DNA from 2 places in the Micromonospora sp. SL1-18 genome. Region 1 is predicted to be linked to the other one. Evidence: riboswitches for the same ligand, from Rfam matches in the RefSeq annotation. Region 1 holds a riboswitch; the other holds the start of a gene.

Region 1 (6,702 bases):
GGCTCCGGCGCACGCTTCGCCGTCGGTGGACGAGATCGATCAACAGATCGACAAGCAGTGGGAACAGCTCGAGCCCACCATCGAGAGCTACAACAAGGTCCGCGCCCAGCTCAAGGCCAACAAGAAGAAGTCGGCGGACCTTGAGAAGAAGATGGTGCCGCTGGAGCTGGAGTCGACCCTGGCGATGAACAAGGTCGGCGACATCGCCTCCCGCTACTACATGACGGGCCCGGCGCAGGACATCGGCGCCCTGCTGGTGAGCACCGAGCCGGGCACCCTCGCCGAGCAGCTCGTCATCCTGGACCGGCTGGCCAAGCAGCAGCACAAGCAGATCGCGGGCGTGCTCGCCGTCCGCGACAAGTACAACGCGCAGAAGAAGAAGCTGGACGCGCTGATCGCCACCCAGATCAAGCAGCGCGACGAGCTGGCGGCCAAGAAGAAGCACATCGACGCCGAGATCAAGCGGCTGACCGCGATGCTGCCGGTGACCTCGATCCGCCCGGCGGGCTGCCCGGCCATCGACGGCGTGGTGAGCAACGCGGCGCGGACCGCCATCAAGACGGCCTGCGCCCAGGTCGGTGACCCGTACGTGTGGGGCGCCACCGGCCCGAACGCGTTCGACTGCTCCGGCCTCACCCAGTACGCCTACAAGGCGGCGGGCATCTCCCTCACCCACTTCACCGGCGCGCAGTGGCGGGAGGGCAGGGCCGTGTCCCGCAGCGATGCTCGCCCCGGTGACCTGGTCTTCTTCTTCAGCGACCTGCACCACGTCGGCCTCTACCTCGGCAACGGCATCATGGTGCACGCGCCACGGACCGGCAAACCGGTCCAGGTGGGTTCGCTCAGCTACATGCCGGTCGCCGGCTTCCGCCGCGTCACCTGATCCTCCCGACCACCACGAAGGCCCCCGGTCCGCACGGACCGGGGGCCTTCGTTTCGTCCCGGATCAGCGGGGCGCGTTCTCCGCCGCCGGCTGGATCTGCACGTCGTCGAGGTTGACGTACATCACCCGGTGGCCGAACTGGACCTGCACGTACTGGAGCTGGCCGCGGACGACCGTGCGGTCATCCGGCGACGAGCCGTCGAAGGAGACGGCCCGGTAGTACTCGCTCGGCAGGACGCCGCCGACCGCGTACCGCTGGCCGGCCTTGAACGTGTACTGCAGCGGAGCGATGCCCTGGAAGGGAATGGTGGACGGGTAGGCGGCCCGCTCCGGGTAGGCCCGCCCGTACACCGGGATGGTGGCCTTTCCGGGCTTGGGGGTCACCACGAAGCCGTTGGCCCACTTCGCCGCCGGCGCCGAGGCCGGGTTGTAGAACCAAGCCTTCTGGCCGAGGTACCAGATCGCCGTCCAGTCGCCCTGGATTTCGGCGATGGCGTACGTCTGACCGGCCGAGGCGCGGGCGCCGTGGTCGGAGATGTACATGGTGTTCGGTGTGCCCTTGTCGTTCAGCCCCAGGTCGTTGACCAACGGTGCGGTCGGGCTCGGGGCGGCGCGCAGGATGACCGAGGAGGAGCCGCGCAGCGGGCAGGGCTCGGGGTCCGGCGGCGGCTTCGGGACGCCCGGCGGCTGCCGGTTGCAGCCGTAGAAGGCCGGCTTGTTGTTCGCGTAGTCCGGGTCGATGGTGACCAGGCCGGTGTGCGGCGTGCCGGTCGAGTGGAACGGCGCCTTCAGCAGGTCGAAGTAGTGCGACCAGTTCCAGTACGGGCCCGGGTCCCAGTGCATCGGGCCGACGTTCGCGGGGGCGATGCCGGGGACGTTGTCGTGGCCGAGGATGTGCTGCCGGTCCAGCGGGATCTGGAACCGCAGCGCCAGGTGTCGGACCAGCTTGGCGGAGGCCCGGTACAGCGCCTCGGTGTACCAGGTGCCGTGGCCGGCGAAGCCCTCGTGCTCGATGCCGATGGACTTGGCGTTGACGTACCAGTTGCCGGCGTGCCAGCCGACGTTTTTCGCCTTGATGTGCTGCGCGACGTACCCGTCCACCGACCGCAGCGTGTAGTGCCAGCCCAGGTAGGTCACGTCCTGAACCTGGCCCAGGCTGGGGCCGAAGTAGCCCTCGGTGTCGTGGATGATGATGTACTCGAGCTTCTGCTGGGCCGGCCGGTTGCCGATGTCGTAGTTGCCGTAGTCCCAGGTTTTGGTCTTCGGGATGTAGTACTCCCCGTACGGCGCGGGGATCCACTCGCAGGCGAGGCGGACCGGGCACTCCAGGCCGTCCGGCCGCTCGGCGCGGCGCAGCCCGAGCTGGTGCAGCCCGGACTGGTCCGGTTTCACCGTCGTGGCGGCGAGGGTCACCTGCTGGCCGTCGTCGGTGGTCCGGCTGGCGCCCTGGCTGATCTGGTCGTACACCTCGTCGGCGAAGGCCGCCGCGGCGTCCTCGGTGTCCGCGCCGGAATACCGGGCCACCGCGCCGTACCAGGCCGCCGGGTCGCTGCCGGCACCGACCGGCCCACCCAGCTGCTGCTGGTACGACGCCAGCAGCGCCGCCCCGCCGCGGATGTTGGCCGCCGCGTCGTCGCGCAGCGTCTCCTTCGACTCGCCGGTCAGGTTGGCGGCCGCGTCGAGGGTCTGCAGCGAAGCCTGGGGCAGGGTGTCCCCGGACGGCTCGGCGGCGGCGGTCAGGTCAAGGTTGAGCGGCCGGGACTCGTCGCCGCGCGGGTCCTCGTTCTCGTCCACGTGCGCGCTGGACGGGGTCGAGGCGACCTGCTCGGCGTCGGTGAGGTGCATCGGGCCGTAGCCGCCGCTGGTGCTGGGCTGGCCTGGGTGGGTGTCCCAGCGGGATTCCAGGTAAGAGACGCCGAGCAGCACGTTCTGCGGCACGCCGTACTCCGCTGCCGCGGCGGCGTACTGCTGCTGGCGGTCGGGGCTGTCGGTGGTCCCGGCGGCGAGGGGCGCCGCCGCGGTGGGACCGGTGGTCGCGATAGCGGTGGCCGCCGCGACGGCGGCGGCCAGCAGTATCCGTCTGCGCGATGGCAGGGCTGTGAGGTGCATCAAACCTCCAGATCGGGATGGGGGTCACTGCTTCCTCACCCTTGCTCCGCGCATGGCGTCCGGTCAATACCTTTCCAGATAACGATGCAGTCCGAAAGAAATCTTCACCCTCGGCGGTCGTGGCCGAGAATTTGCGTACGGAGTGTCACGGCGTCTCGGGTTGCGGATTGATAACGGCGATCTCTACTCTGTTCACTCGTCGGCCGGTAGCTTCACCGTCCAGCCCGGGTGGTGACGGTCGGACACCGCCGAGTCGCCTCCGTGCGAACCGGGGACCCAGGTACCTGGGGTGAATCCGCACCGCGGTGCGGTAGGGCGGCTCCCTTCCCGCCCGAACCCGTCAGCTAACCCGGTAGGCGGTCGGGAAAGAAGGAGTACGGAGCCCGGTGGCAAACCATGCCCCGCGGCCACCGTCGGTCCGGTCGGTCGACCGGTCGGCGGCTGCGCCGCGTCCACGCTGGTCCCGCTTCACCACCACCCTCGCGGCCCTGGTCGGCACCGTCGTCGTCCTGACCGGCGGCGCCACGGCGGCCCACGCCGACCCGACGGTCGCCGAGATCGAGCGCCAGATCGACCAGGACTGGAACAAGCTCGAACCGATCATCGAACAGGTCAACGCCACCCGCGAGGACCTCGCCGCCAAGCGCAAGAAGGCCGCCGCGCTGGCCAAGCAGATCGCCCCGTTGCAGGCCAAGGTCGATCAGGCCCTCGGGCAGGTCGGCGGCCTCGCCGTCAACGCGTACAAGGGCGACAACATCTCCACCGTCAACGCGCTGCTGGGCAGCAAGTCGCCCGGCCAGCTGGTCGACAGCCTGGAACTGCTCGACCGCTTCGCGCACCGCCAGCAGCGGCAGGTGCAGGCCGTGGCCGACCTGCGCGACCGGTTGGCCGCGAAGAAGAAGCCGCTGGACAACATGATCGCCCAGCTGGCCCGGACCGAGGCCCAGCTCGCGGCCAAGAAGAAGCAGATCGACGCCGAGATCGCCCGGCTGCAGAAGCTGCGGCTCAAGGTGTACGGCAACGGCGGTGGCGGCCCGCTGCGCCCGGCGCCCTGCCCCGCCGGCTACCCGGGTGGCCCCGCCGGGGTCGCGGTCAAGTTCGCCTGCGCCCAGATCGGCAAGATCTACGTCTGGGGCGCCGCCGGTCCGGACCACTACGACTGCTCCGGCCTGACGATGGCGGCCTGGGACAGGGCCGGCTCCTCGCTGCCGCACAACGCCCGGCAGCAGCACAACGTCACCCGGCGGGTGAGCCGCAGCGAGCTGCGCCCCGGCGACCTGGTCTTCTACTACAGCGACCTGCACCACGTCGCCATGTACGTCGGTAACGGCTGGGTGGTGCACGCCTCCCAGTCGGGCAAGCCGATCACGATGAAACGCGTCGACGACGGCCAGATCAACAGCTACGGCCGCCCCGGCTGAGGTGAAAGCAGGGGCCCCCTGTTAACGCCTGCGGTAGAGGAAGGGGCCCCTGTTAACACCGGGCCGGCCGGTCAACGGGTCGGCCAGATCCGCCAGTTCTGCCAGGAGCGGCTCGGGGTCGGGCCGCGCTGCCCCTGGTAGCGCGAGCCGTAGACCGCGGAGCCGTACGGGTGCTCGGCCGGCGACGAGAGCCGGAAGATGCAGAGCTGGCCGATCTTCATGCCCGGCCAGAGGGTGATCGGCAGGTTCGCCACGTTGGAGAGCTCCAGCGTGACGTGCCCGGAGAAGCCCGGGTCGATGAAACCGGCGGTCGAGTGGGTGAGCAGCCCGAGCCGGCCCAGGCTCGACTTGCCCTCGAGGCGTGCGGCGAGCTGGTCGCCCAGCGAGATCACCTCGAGCGTCGAGGCGAGCACGAACTCGCCCGGGTGCAGCACGAACGGCTCCCCCTCGGGCACCTCGACCGTCGAGGTCAGGTCGTCCTGCCGCGACGCCGGGTCGATGTGCGTGTAGAGGTGGTTGTTGAAGACCCGGAAGAGCCGGTCCAGGCGTACGTCGATGCTGGATGGCTGCACCAGCGCGGGCTCGAAGGGCTCCAGCGCGAGCGTGCCCGCCTCGATCTCGGAGGCCAGGTCGCGGTCGGATAGCAGCATCGCAACACCATAGCGACCGGTACGGGCGACCTGCGTGTCGGACTGCGCGCTCGTACACTTGTTCGATAGAATGTCCGCATGGCTTCCTGGTCCGAATTCGCCGCCGACGAGCCCCGCCTCGCCGACGAGATCCGCCTTCTCCTGCAGCAGTACGGGCCGGGTTTCGGCTACCTCGCCACGGTCCGCGCCGACGGCGGTCCCCGGGTCCACCCGGTCTCCCCGGTCATCACCGACGGAGGGCTCTACTGCTTCGTCATCGACTCGCCCAAGCGCCGCGACCTCGAACGGGACGGCCGCTACGCGCTGCACTCGTTCCCAGCCGAGGAGAGCGACGACGAGGCGTACGTCGCGGGCCGCGCCCGTCCGGTGACCGACCCGGCCATCGTGGCCCAGGTGGCCGCGCTCGGTCGGGCCGCGCCGCAGGTCGACTGGCGGCTGTTCGAGTTCACCGTCGACGTGGCGATGCTGACCCGGCGCGACCAGACGACCTACCTTGGCGTGAGCCGGCCGCAGGTGCGGGTCTGGCTCGACCCGCAGGCGACCGGCCCGACCCGCCGGGCCGCCGTCGCACCCGAGGCCCGACGTGGTCGCCATGGGTTCGACACCCGCCGGCCGGCCGCCTGAGCCCGCAAGAGCCGGCGCCGGCCCCGTCGTGGAACGGGACCGGCACCGGCGTGCCGTGCTGGGCTGCTACGCCGCGCGGTAGGCGTTCCACGCGGTCAGCATCCGGCTGGCCTGTCCGGGGGTGAACTCGTACATGCACGAGTCGTAGGTGTAGTCCATGAAGTTGTGGATCGGGTCCAGGCCGGGCGCGGTGCAGGTGTCCCGCCCGGTCGGGCACTGGTAGGCCGGTGACGCCTCGGCCGGGGTGTCGGAGACGCCGTCGCCCTGGCCCGAGCAACCGCCCTGGAAGGTGTGGTAGAGGTTCAGCCAGTGGCCGATCTCGTGGGTCCCCGTGTCGCCCAGGTTGTAGTTGGTCACGGTGCCGCCCGGCAGCGACTCGTTCAGCGCGACCACGCCGTCCATCTTGTCCAGCGTCTTCTTCGGGAAGGTCGCCCAGCCGAGCAGGTTGTCGCTCAGCTCACCCAGGTACATGTTCAACGTGTTCTTGCCGCCCTCGCGCAGCGTCGTCTTCATGGACCGCTCCGCGGAGGAGCCCGAGACGATCGGGTACCAGGACGGGTTGGTGACCCGGTTGATCTTCTGAAGTTGGAACCCGAAGGCGGTCGCGGCGCCGCCGGTGGCACCGCTGTAGGCCTGGTTCAGCACGCTGATCTGCTGGGTGATCATCGAGTCCGGGATGTTGCCGCCCGCCCGGGTGCTGTCCCGCTGGATGACGTGCACGACGACCGGGATGGTCACGGTCGCCAGGGGCGCGGCCCCGGCCCCGAGGCGGAACCTGGACCGCTCGGCCAGCGCGGCGGCGAGATCCGCCTCGCGCTCCCGCACCTGCGCGGCGGTCAGCTCGTTCGGGTCGTGCCGGACGTGCGCTCCGGCCTTCACCCGGGCGTTCGAGTGGAGGTCGGCCGGCGCGACGCAGCCTCCCGCCGGGGCGGCGGAGAGGGCTGAAGCGGCCGGGACGACGCCGACCGCGGCGGCGCTGAGCAGCAGCGCAAGGGTCGTCGACGCGACGCCGGCG
Region 2 (7,118 bases), on a different contig from region 1:
TGGTCGGCCTCCGCCGGGTGACGGAAGTGGCCACTCGGGTTGATCGTGTACTCGTTGCGCCGCCCCACCCGGGTGCGGCGCAGGTAACCACCGGCTTCCAGGTCGGCGACGATCGCCTGGGCGGCCCGCTCGGTCACCCCCACCTCGTCGGCCACGTCACGCAGCCGCGCGGTCGGGTTGCGCGCGATGGCCAGCAGAACGTGCCCGTGGTTGGTGAGGAAGGTCCAGTTCCGACCGCTCCCGTTCTCGCCCGCTGTCGTCGCCATGCTGGCCATGGTATGGCCCCGGCCCGGGCTTCCCCGCTCCTGCCCCAGTCCGGCGGCCGGCGGCCCCGCCCCACCAGATCGGGTGCCCGTGAGTGGTCAAGCGGCGGCCAACACATGAAATGTGTATCACGTAAAACTTGACGTATCTTGGGCCTGGGTGTGAACGTGGTTGGCGCGGCCCTCTCCGCCGCCGACCGGTCTGACCAGGTCGTTTCGTGCGAGGACGAGGTGACTGCTGTGATACCGACCACTCCTGAGCAGGCGCTCGCCGAGCTGTACGCCGGCAACCGTCGCTTCGTCACCGGCGTACCCCGCCACCCGAACCAGGACGCCGATCACCGGGCCGCCGTCGCCGACGGTCAGCACCCGTTCGCGGTGATCGTCGGCTGCTCCGACTCCCGGCTCGCCGCCGAGATCATCTTCGACCGCGGCCTCGGGGACCTCTTCGTGGTGCGGACCGCCGGCCACACCGTCGGCCCCGAGGTGCTCGGCAGCGTCGAGTATGCGGTCACCGTGCTCGGCACCCCGCTGGTCGTGGTGCTCGGCCACGACTCCTGCGGGGCGGTGCAGGCCGCGCGCGAGGCGGTCGCCGCCGGCGCCTCTCCGGCCGGGCACCTCGGTGCGGTGGTGGAGGCCGTCGTGCCCAGCCTGCGCCAAGCGGCCCGACAGGGCGTCGAGGACGTGAACGCCATCGTCGACATCCACATCGCGCAGACCGTCGAGGCGCTGCTGGCCAGGTCGGCCGTACTCGCCGAGCGGGTGTCCGCCGGCCGGTGCGGGGTGGTCGGCATGTCGTACCGGCTCAGCGCGGGCGAGGTGCGGACGGTGGCCGAGGTGTCGGCCGGCACGCCCTAGACCTAGAGCATCGACATGTGGACGTGGTCGGTGTGGTTGGAGGGGCCGCTGTATGACCTCCAGCCTGTTGCCGGGAACCAGATCTGCCGGTTCCAGATCACGTAGTAGATGCCCAGCCGGTCGGCGTTGCGGATGAGGAAGGCGGCGACGTTGTTGCCGTACATCCGCATGTCGTTGTTGTGCCAGGGTGCGAAACCGCTCTTCTGCAGCGACCAGTCGCAGGCCCGGCCCTTCGGGTGCTCCCACGGCCCGCCGGGGCGGTAGCAGCCGGCGAAGCGGTCGAAGCCGGCTCGCCGGACCTCCTTGTAGGCGTGCAGGGTGCGCGGGGTGATGTAGCCCGAGGTGGTCGGGTCCTTCGCGGTGCGTGATTCGGCCGTCCAGCCCCCGTCGGCCGTGCGACCGGGCCCGATCCGGGCGACCGGCGAGGTGGCCGAGACCAGGCCGCCGGTGAAGCCGCGTCCGCCGACCAGCTTCAGCGCCTTCTCCGCCTCGGCCTTCTCGCGCGCCATCGCGTTGGCCTGCTTCTGCTGCTCGCGTACCTCGGCGTCGAGGGCGAGCTTGGCCTGCTCGGCCCGGGTCTTCGCCGCGTTGGCCGCCGCGAGCTTCTGCGCGTTGACCAGGTTCAGCTCGTCCAGGCCGGCGGCCCGCTGGACGAACGTGTCGGGCGTGTTGCTCTCCAGCAGCATGGCCAGCACGCCGACCCGGCCGGTGCGGTACGACTGCGCGGCGATTTGACCGACCTGTGGGCGCAGCGCATCGAGCTCGGCCCGTGCCGCGTTTATCTCGAGGGCCAGTTGGAGCTGGCGCCGCTTCGACTTCGCCAGCTTCGCCTTGGCCTTGAGGTAGCCGCGGTTCGCGGCGTCCAGGACGTCCGTGATGAGCGGAGGCTCATCGTCCTCCTCGTGCCCAGAAGGGGTGGGGTTGGTGGGCGCGGCCATGGCCGGGGTCGGCCCGGCGACGATGGCGAGCGCGGCAAGCACGGCCACCACAGGTGTCAAGCAGCGGCGCAGGGGTGCCGTCACAGTGTTCCCTTCCGTCGACCGCCGGCCGGGTTAGCTGCCGGGTTCGGGACGGAAGTGGCCCCTACCGCTGGCGCGGATTCACCCCAGGTGCGTTGGTTCCCCGGCTCGCCCTCGGGCGATTGGGCGGCGGCACCGCAGGCGCTGGTGCACGCCTTCAGCGGTGGCCGGAGGGAGATTACCTGACAATCCATGCGGTGAGCTACGCCCAGAAGCCGACCAATGGCGCGATTTCGGCGTAGCTCTGCGTGACCAGCATCGCGTTCGCAATCGATGGTCACGCTGCGGAGTGTCACCATGCGACCTCCGTACCTCCGTCCGCGCCGCGCCGCCCCGTGACCGCTCCGCCGAGCGCCTCCAGGGCGTCGTCCCGCTCGGCGGGCGGCCGGGCGGCCGGCGGCCCGGAGGGCGGCACGGTGTCCGTTCCGGCGCCCCGGCGGGTGTCCGTCGCGGCGCCCCGGCCCGCAGTGGTGACGAGGGCGGCCAGGCCGGTGGTCAGCGGTACGGCGGCGATCAGGCCGAGCGTCGCCACCGCGCTGCGGACGATCTCCGTGGCCATGAATTCGCTGGTCAGGATCTCGCTCAACGGGCGCGAGTCGGCGACGAGCAGGAGCAGCAGCGGCAGCGACGCGCCCGCGTACGCCAGGACGATGGTGTTGACCGTGGAGGCGATGTGCGCGCGGCCCACCCGGGTGGCCGCCCGGTAGAGCTGGAGCCGGGACAGCCCCGGATTCGCGTACGCCAGTTCGGTGACCGTGGCCGCCTGGGTGACGGTGACGTCGTCCAGCACGCCGAGTGAGCCGATGATGATGCCGGCCAGGAGCAATCCGTGCAGGTCTACGTCGTGCTGGAACATCGACAGGGTGGCGGCGTCCTCGCTGCCGAAGCCGGTCAGATGGGTGGCCGCGATGGCCAGGGCACCGAGGAGCCCGGTCAGCACCAGGCTGCCCAGGGTGCCGAGCACCGCCACCGAGGTCTGCGCGGTGATCCCGTGGGTCAGGTACAACACCACGAACATGATCAGCGCGGACCCGACGATCGCCACCAGCAGCGGCGGCTGGCCGGCGTTGATTCCGGGCAGCACGAAACCGAGCAGGAGGGCGAAGCTCGCGACCAGGCCGCCCAGCGCGGCCAGCCCGCGCCAGCGGCCGAACGCGACGATGACGACGCCGAACAGCACGACCAGCCAGACCAGTGGCGCGCCGCGCTGGTGCTCGGCGATCTGGTAGCTCTTCGCCGTCGGGTCGGCCGGGTCAGTCAGCTCGACCAGCATGATCGCGTCGCCGACCTCGACCCGGGGCGCCCCGGGCCCGGTCGGGACGGGCACCTCGACCTGCTGCCCGGCGTCCGGGCCCTGCTCGACGGTGACGGTGACGGTCCCGCAGGGGCCGGTGGAGTCGCCTGGGCCGCCCTCCGGCGATTCCGGCGTGGGCGGGCAGGACTCGGTCACCACCCGGGTCACCGTGCCGTGGTAGCGCGGCACCTCCGCGTTGCCCGCCGGCTCCCGCGTGTCCCGTGGCCAGAGCGCGAGCGCGGCGACCACGGTGACCAGGAACAGCGGCACCACCGTCGCGACGAGGACCTGCCGCACCCCCTTCGGAGCGGACGGGGCGGGACGGGTGTGGTCGGCGCCCATGGCGGGTCTCCCAACGATTGACAGCGGGACACGTGTCGCCGGGCCGGTCGGGTCACCGGCCGGCGGTGGCACCGGCTGAAGAAGCAGGCCGGTCGCCGCCGCGGAATGGTAGCCAGGCCGGCAGCGGGTCGTAGCGGACGAGTGGTGTCCGGTGGTTCCTCCCGGCCCGCCCCGCCGCGCCCGCTAGCGTGGTCCTCGTGCGTACGGCGCCAGCGGTGATGACCGGACCGTGGGTCCGGCTCCTGCTGCTGATCAGTGCCCTGGTCGGGCTGACCGCCATGCACACCCTCGGCCATGGGACGCACGCCACCGGCGGCGACCCGGCGGCGCACGCGGCGGCCGGGCACGCCGTCGCGCCGGATGCGGCGGCCGGTCTGACCGACGACTGCCAGGGCGACGGCTGCACCCAGCGCTCGCCCGGCGGATCTTGGACGCCCAGCAGGCCGAGTTCGACGCCATGAAGAAGCTGCTCGACCGGCTCTGAGCCCGCCGTCGCCGGAAGTCCTGATCAGCCCCGCTTCATCAGCCGGCCGACGGCGGCCATCATCTCGGTGGCCATCTCGTCGGCGCGGCCCTCGGCGGCGCCCTCACGCATGCAGTGCCGGGCGTGCCCGTCGAGCAGCCCGAGGCCGACCTTGTCCAGGGCGGCCTGGATGGCGGAGATCTGGGTCAGCACGTCGATGCAGTAGCGGTCGTCCTCGACCATCTTCTCGATGCCGCGGACCTGGCCCTCGACACGGCGGAGCCGCGCGAGCAGCTGTTCCTTGCTGGCGGTGTAGCCCCGGGTCGGGGTCGTCGGTGCGGTCATGACGTTGAGGATAGCCTACCCCTCGGGGGTATGGTACGTTCCGATCTGTGGCTGATACCCCCACCGGGTAGCGGTAACAGGAGGGAGATTTGCGAATGGCAACCACGACGTACCAGGTGCAGGGCATGACCTGCGGGCACTGCGCCAACTCGGTCAGCTCCGAGGTGGGCGCGATCCCGGGCGTCAGCGACGTCCAGGTCGACCTGGCCTCCGGCCAGGTCACCGTCACCAGCTCGAGCCCGTTGGATACGGACACCGTCCGTGCCGCCGTGGACGAGGCCGGCTACGACCTCGTCGGGGCGTGACGGGTCCCAGGACCCGAAGGAACCGAGGTGCATCAATGAACACGGCGACGAAGCTGAGCGGCTTCACGCTCGGCCTCGCGGCGGTGTTCGGCGCGGCGTACGGGGTCGGCCAGCTGACCGGCCCCGTCACCCCCGCCGCCGAGTCCCGCCACGAAGCCACGGACCCCGGTCACGGCGACGGCCACTCGGCCGCCCCCACCGAGCACCTGCCCGGCGGGTTGCTCGTCTCCGACCGCGGCTACACCCTGCAACCGGTGACCGCCCCCGCCGGCGAGTTCGCCTTCCGGGTCACCGGCCCGGACGGCCGGCCGGTCACCCGCTACGACGTGGCCCACGAGCAGCGTATGCACCTGATCGTCGCGCGCCGCGACCTCTCCGGTTTCCGGCACGTCCACCCGGAGTTGGCCGCCGACGGCACCTGGCGGGTCGCCTCGCCGCTCGCCGGGCCCGGCGTCTGGCGGGCGTTCGCCGACTTCACCCCGACCGGTGGCGAGCCACTGACGCTCGGGGTCGACGTCACCGTCCCCGGCGCCCTGGCGGAGCGGCCGCTGCCGGCACCCGCCACCAGCACCACCGTCGACGGCTACACCGTCACCATCAGCGGCACCCCGCAGCCCGGCCGCACCAGCCGGCTCACCCTGACCGTGAGCCGGGACGGCCGGCCGGTCACGGACCTGCAGCCCTACCTCGGGGCGTACGGGCACCTGGTGGCGCTGCGGCAGGGCGACCTGGCATACCTGCACGTGCACCCGGAGGGCGCGCCCGGCGACGGGCGGACCCCCGCCGGGCCGGCGGTCACCTTCTCCGCCGAGGTGCCCTCGGCCGGGTGGTACCGCCTCTTCCTGGACTTCCGGCACGGCGGCGCGGTGCACACCGCGGAGTTCACCGTCGTGGCGGGCGACCCGGGCACCCCGGCGGCCCCGGCCACCGGCGCGCCGGCCCCGACCACCACAGCGACCTCGGACGCCGGGCACGGCGTCCCCGGTCACGGGCACAATTGACCGGAGGTGCCGCGATGACATCGACCGCCAAGTCTCTACCGGTCGCGCCGAACCAGATCGAACTCGCGATCGGCGGCATGACCTGCGCCTCCTGCGCCGCCCGGATCGAGAAGAAGCTCAACCGGATGGACGGCGTCGAGGCCACGGTCAACTACGCCACCGAGAAGGCCACCGTCCGGTACGCCGACGAGGTCACCCCGGACGACCTGATCGCCACCGTGGAGAAGACCGGCTACACGGCCGAAGTGCCGCCGCCCGCGCAGGCCGCGGTCGAGGCGGCCGCCGAGCCGGTGGACGAGCTGCGCGGGCTGCGTACCCGGCTGTGGGTGTCGGTCGCGCTGGCCGTGCCGGTGATCCTGCTGGCCATGGTGCCGGCCTGGCAGTTCACCTACTGGCAGTGGGCGTCGCTGGCCCTGGCCGCCCCGGTCGTGGTCTACGGCGGGCTGCCGTTCCACCGGGCCGCCTGGATCAACCTGCGGCACGGAGCGGCGACCATGGACACCCTGGTGTCGCTCGGTACCCTCGCCGCGTTCGGCTGGTCGCTCTGGGCGCTCTTCCTCGGCGACGCCGGGATACCCGGGATGACCCATTCGTTCCGCTTCGACATCACCCGCAGCGACGGTGCCGGCAACATCTACCTGGAGGCGGCAGCCGGGGTGACCGCCTTCATCCTGGCCGGGCGCTACTTCGAGGCCCGGTCCAAGCGGACCGCCGGCACCGCCCTGCGCGCCCTGCTGCAGATGGGTGCCAAGGACGTCGCGGTGCTCCGCGGCGACCGGGAGACCCGGATCCCGGTGGACCAGCTCGGGGTCGGCGACCGGTTCGTGGTCCGGCCCGGCGAGAAGATCGCCACCGACGGCATCGTCGAGGAGGGCACCTCGGCGGTCGACGCCAGCATGCTTACCGGCGAGTCCGTGCCGGTCGAGGTCGGGCCCGGCGACACCGTCGTCGGCGCCACCGTCAACGCCGGCGGCCGGCTGGTCGTCCGGGCCACCCGGGTCGGCGGGGACACCCAGCTCGCCCAGATGGCGAAGCTGGTCGAGGCGGCGCAGACCGGCAAGGCGGCCGTGCAGCGGCTCGCCGACCGGATCTCCGGGGTCTTCGTGCCGATCGTGATCGCCCTGACCATCGGCACGCTGGGCTGGTGGCTCGGCAGCGGGGGCGGGACGACGGCCGCCTTCACCGCGGCGGTGGCTGTGCTGATAATCGCCTGCCCGTGCGCCCTCGG

Evidence for each region. A riboswitch is a leader RNA that binds a small molecule or an ion and turns the genes downstream of it on or off. The one in region 1 is predicted to bind cyclic di-AMP.
Region 2: another riboswitch for cyclic di-AMP. It lies ahead of ACNAW0_RS14975 (coiled-coil domain-containing protein); the one in region 1 lies ahead of ACNAW0_RS23410 (NlpC/P60 family protein).

Annotation. Positions count from the first base shown of each region.
Region 1 covers NZ_JBLROA010000058.1:21,500-28,201, forward strand. Annotated here, with positions in the region: gene ACNAW0_RS23400 (C40 family peptidase) at 1-883, shown strand, start outside; gene ACNAW0_RS23405 (N-acetylmuramoyl-L-alanine amidase) at 947-2,992, opposite strand; cyclic di-AMP (ydaO/yuaA leader) riboswitch at 3,229-3,366, shown strand; gene ACNAW0_RS23410 (NlpC/P60 family protein) at 3,379-4,413, shown strand; gene dcd (dCTP deaminase) at 4,485-5,063, opposite strand; gene ACNAW0_RS23420 (pyridoxamine 5'-phosphate oxidase family protein) at 5,142-5,687, shown strand; gene ACNAW0_RS23425 (zinc metalloprotease) at 5,754-6,702, opposite strand, start outside.
Region 2 covers NZ_JBLROA010000026.1:54,408-61,525, forward strand. Annotated here, with positions in the region: gene ACNAW0_RS14965 (helix-turn-helix transcriptional regulator) at 1-275, opposite strand, end outside; gene ACNAW0_RS14970 (carbonic anhydrase) at 504-1,121, shown strand; gene ACNAW0_RS14975 (coiled-coil domain-containing protein) at 1,124-2,143, opposite strand; cyclic di-AMP (ydaO/yuaA leader) riboswitch at 2,148-2,279, opposite strand; gene ACNAW0_RS14980 (YibE/F family protein) at 2,433-3,776, opposite strand; gene ACNAW0_RS14985 (hypothetical protein) at 3,974-4,237, shown strand; gene ACNAW0_RS14990 (metal-sensitive transcriptional regulator) at 4,285-4,584, opposite strand; gene ACNAW0_RS14995 (heavy-metal-associated domain-containing protein) at 4,680-4,889, shown strand; gene ACNAW0_RS15000 (hypothetical protein) at 4,925-5,890, shown strand; gene ACNAW0_RS15005 (heavy metal translocating P-type ATPase) at 5,905-7,118, shown strand, end outside.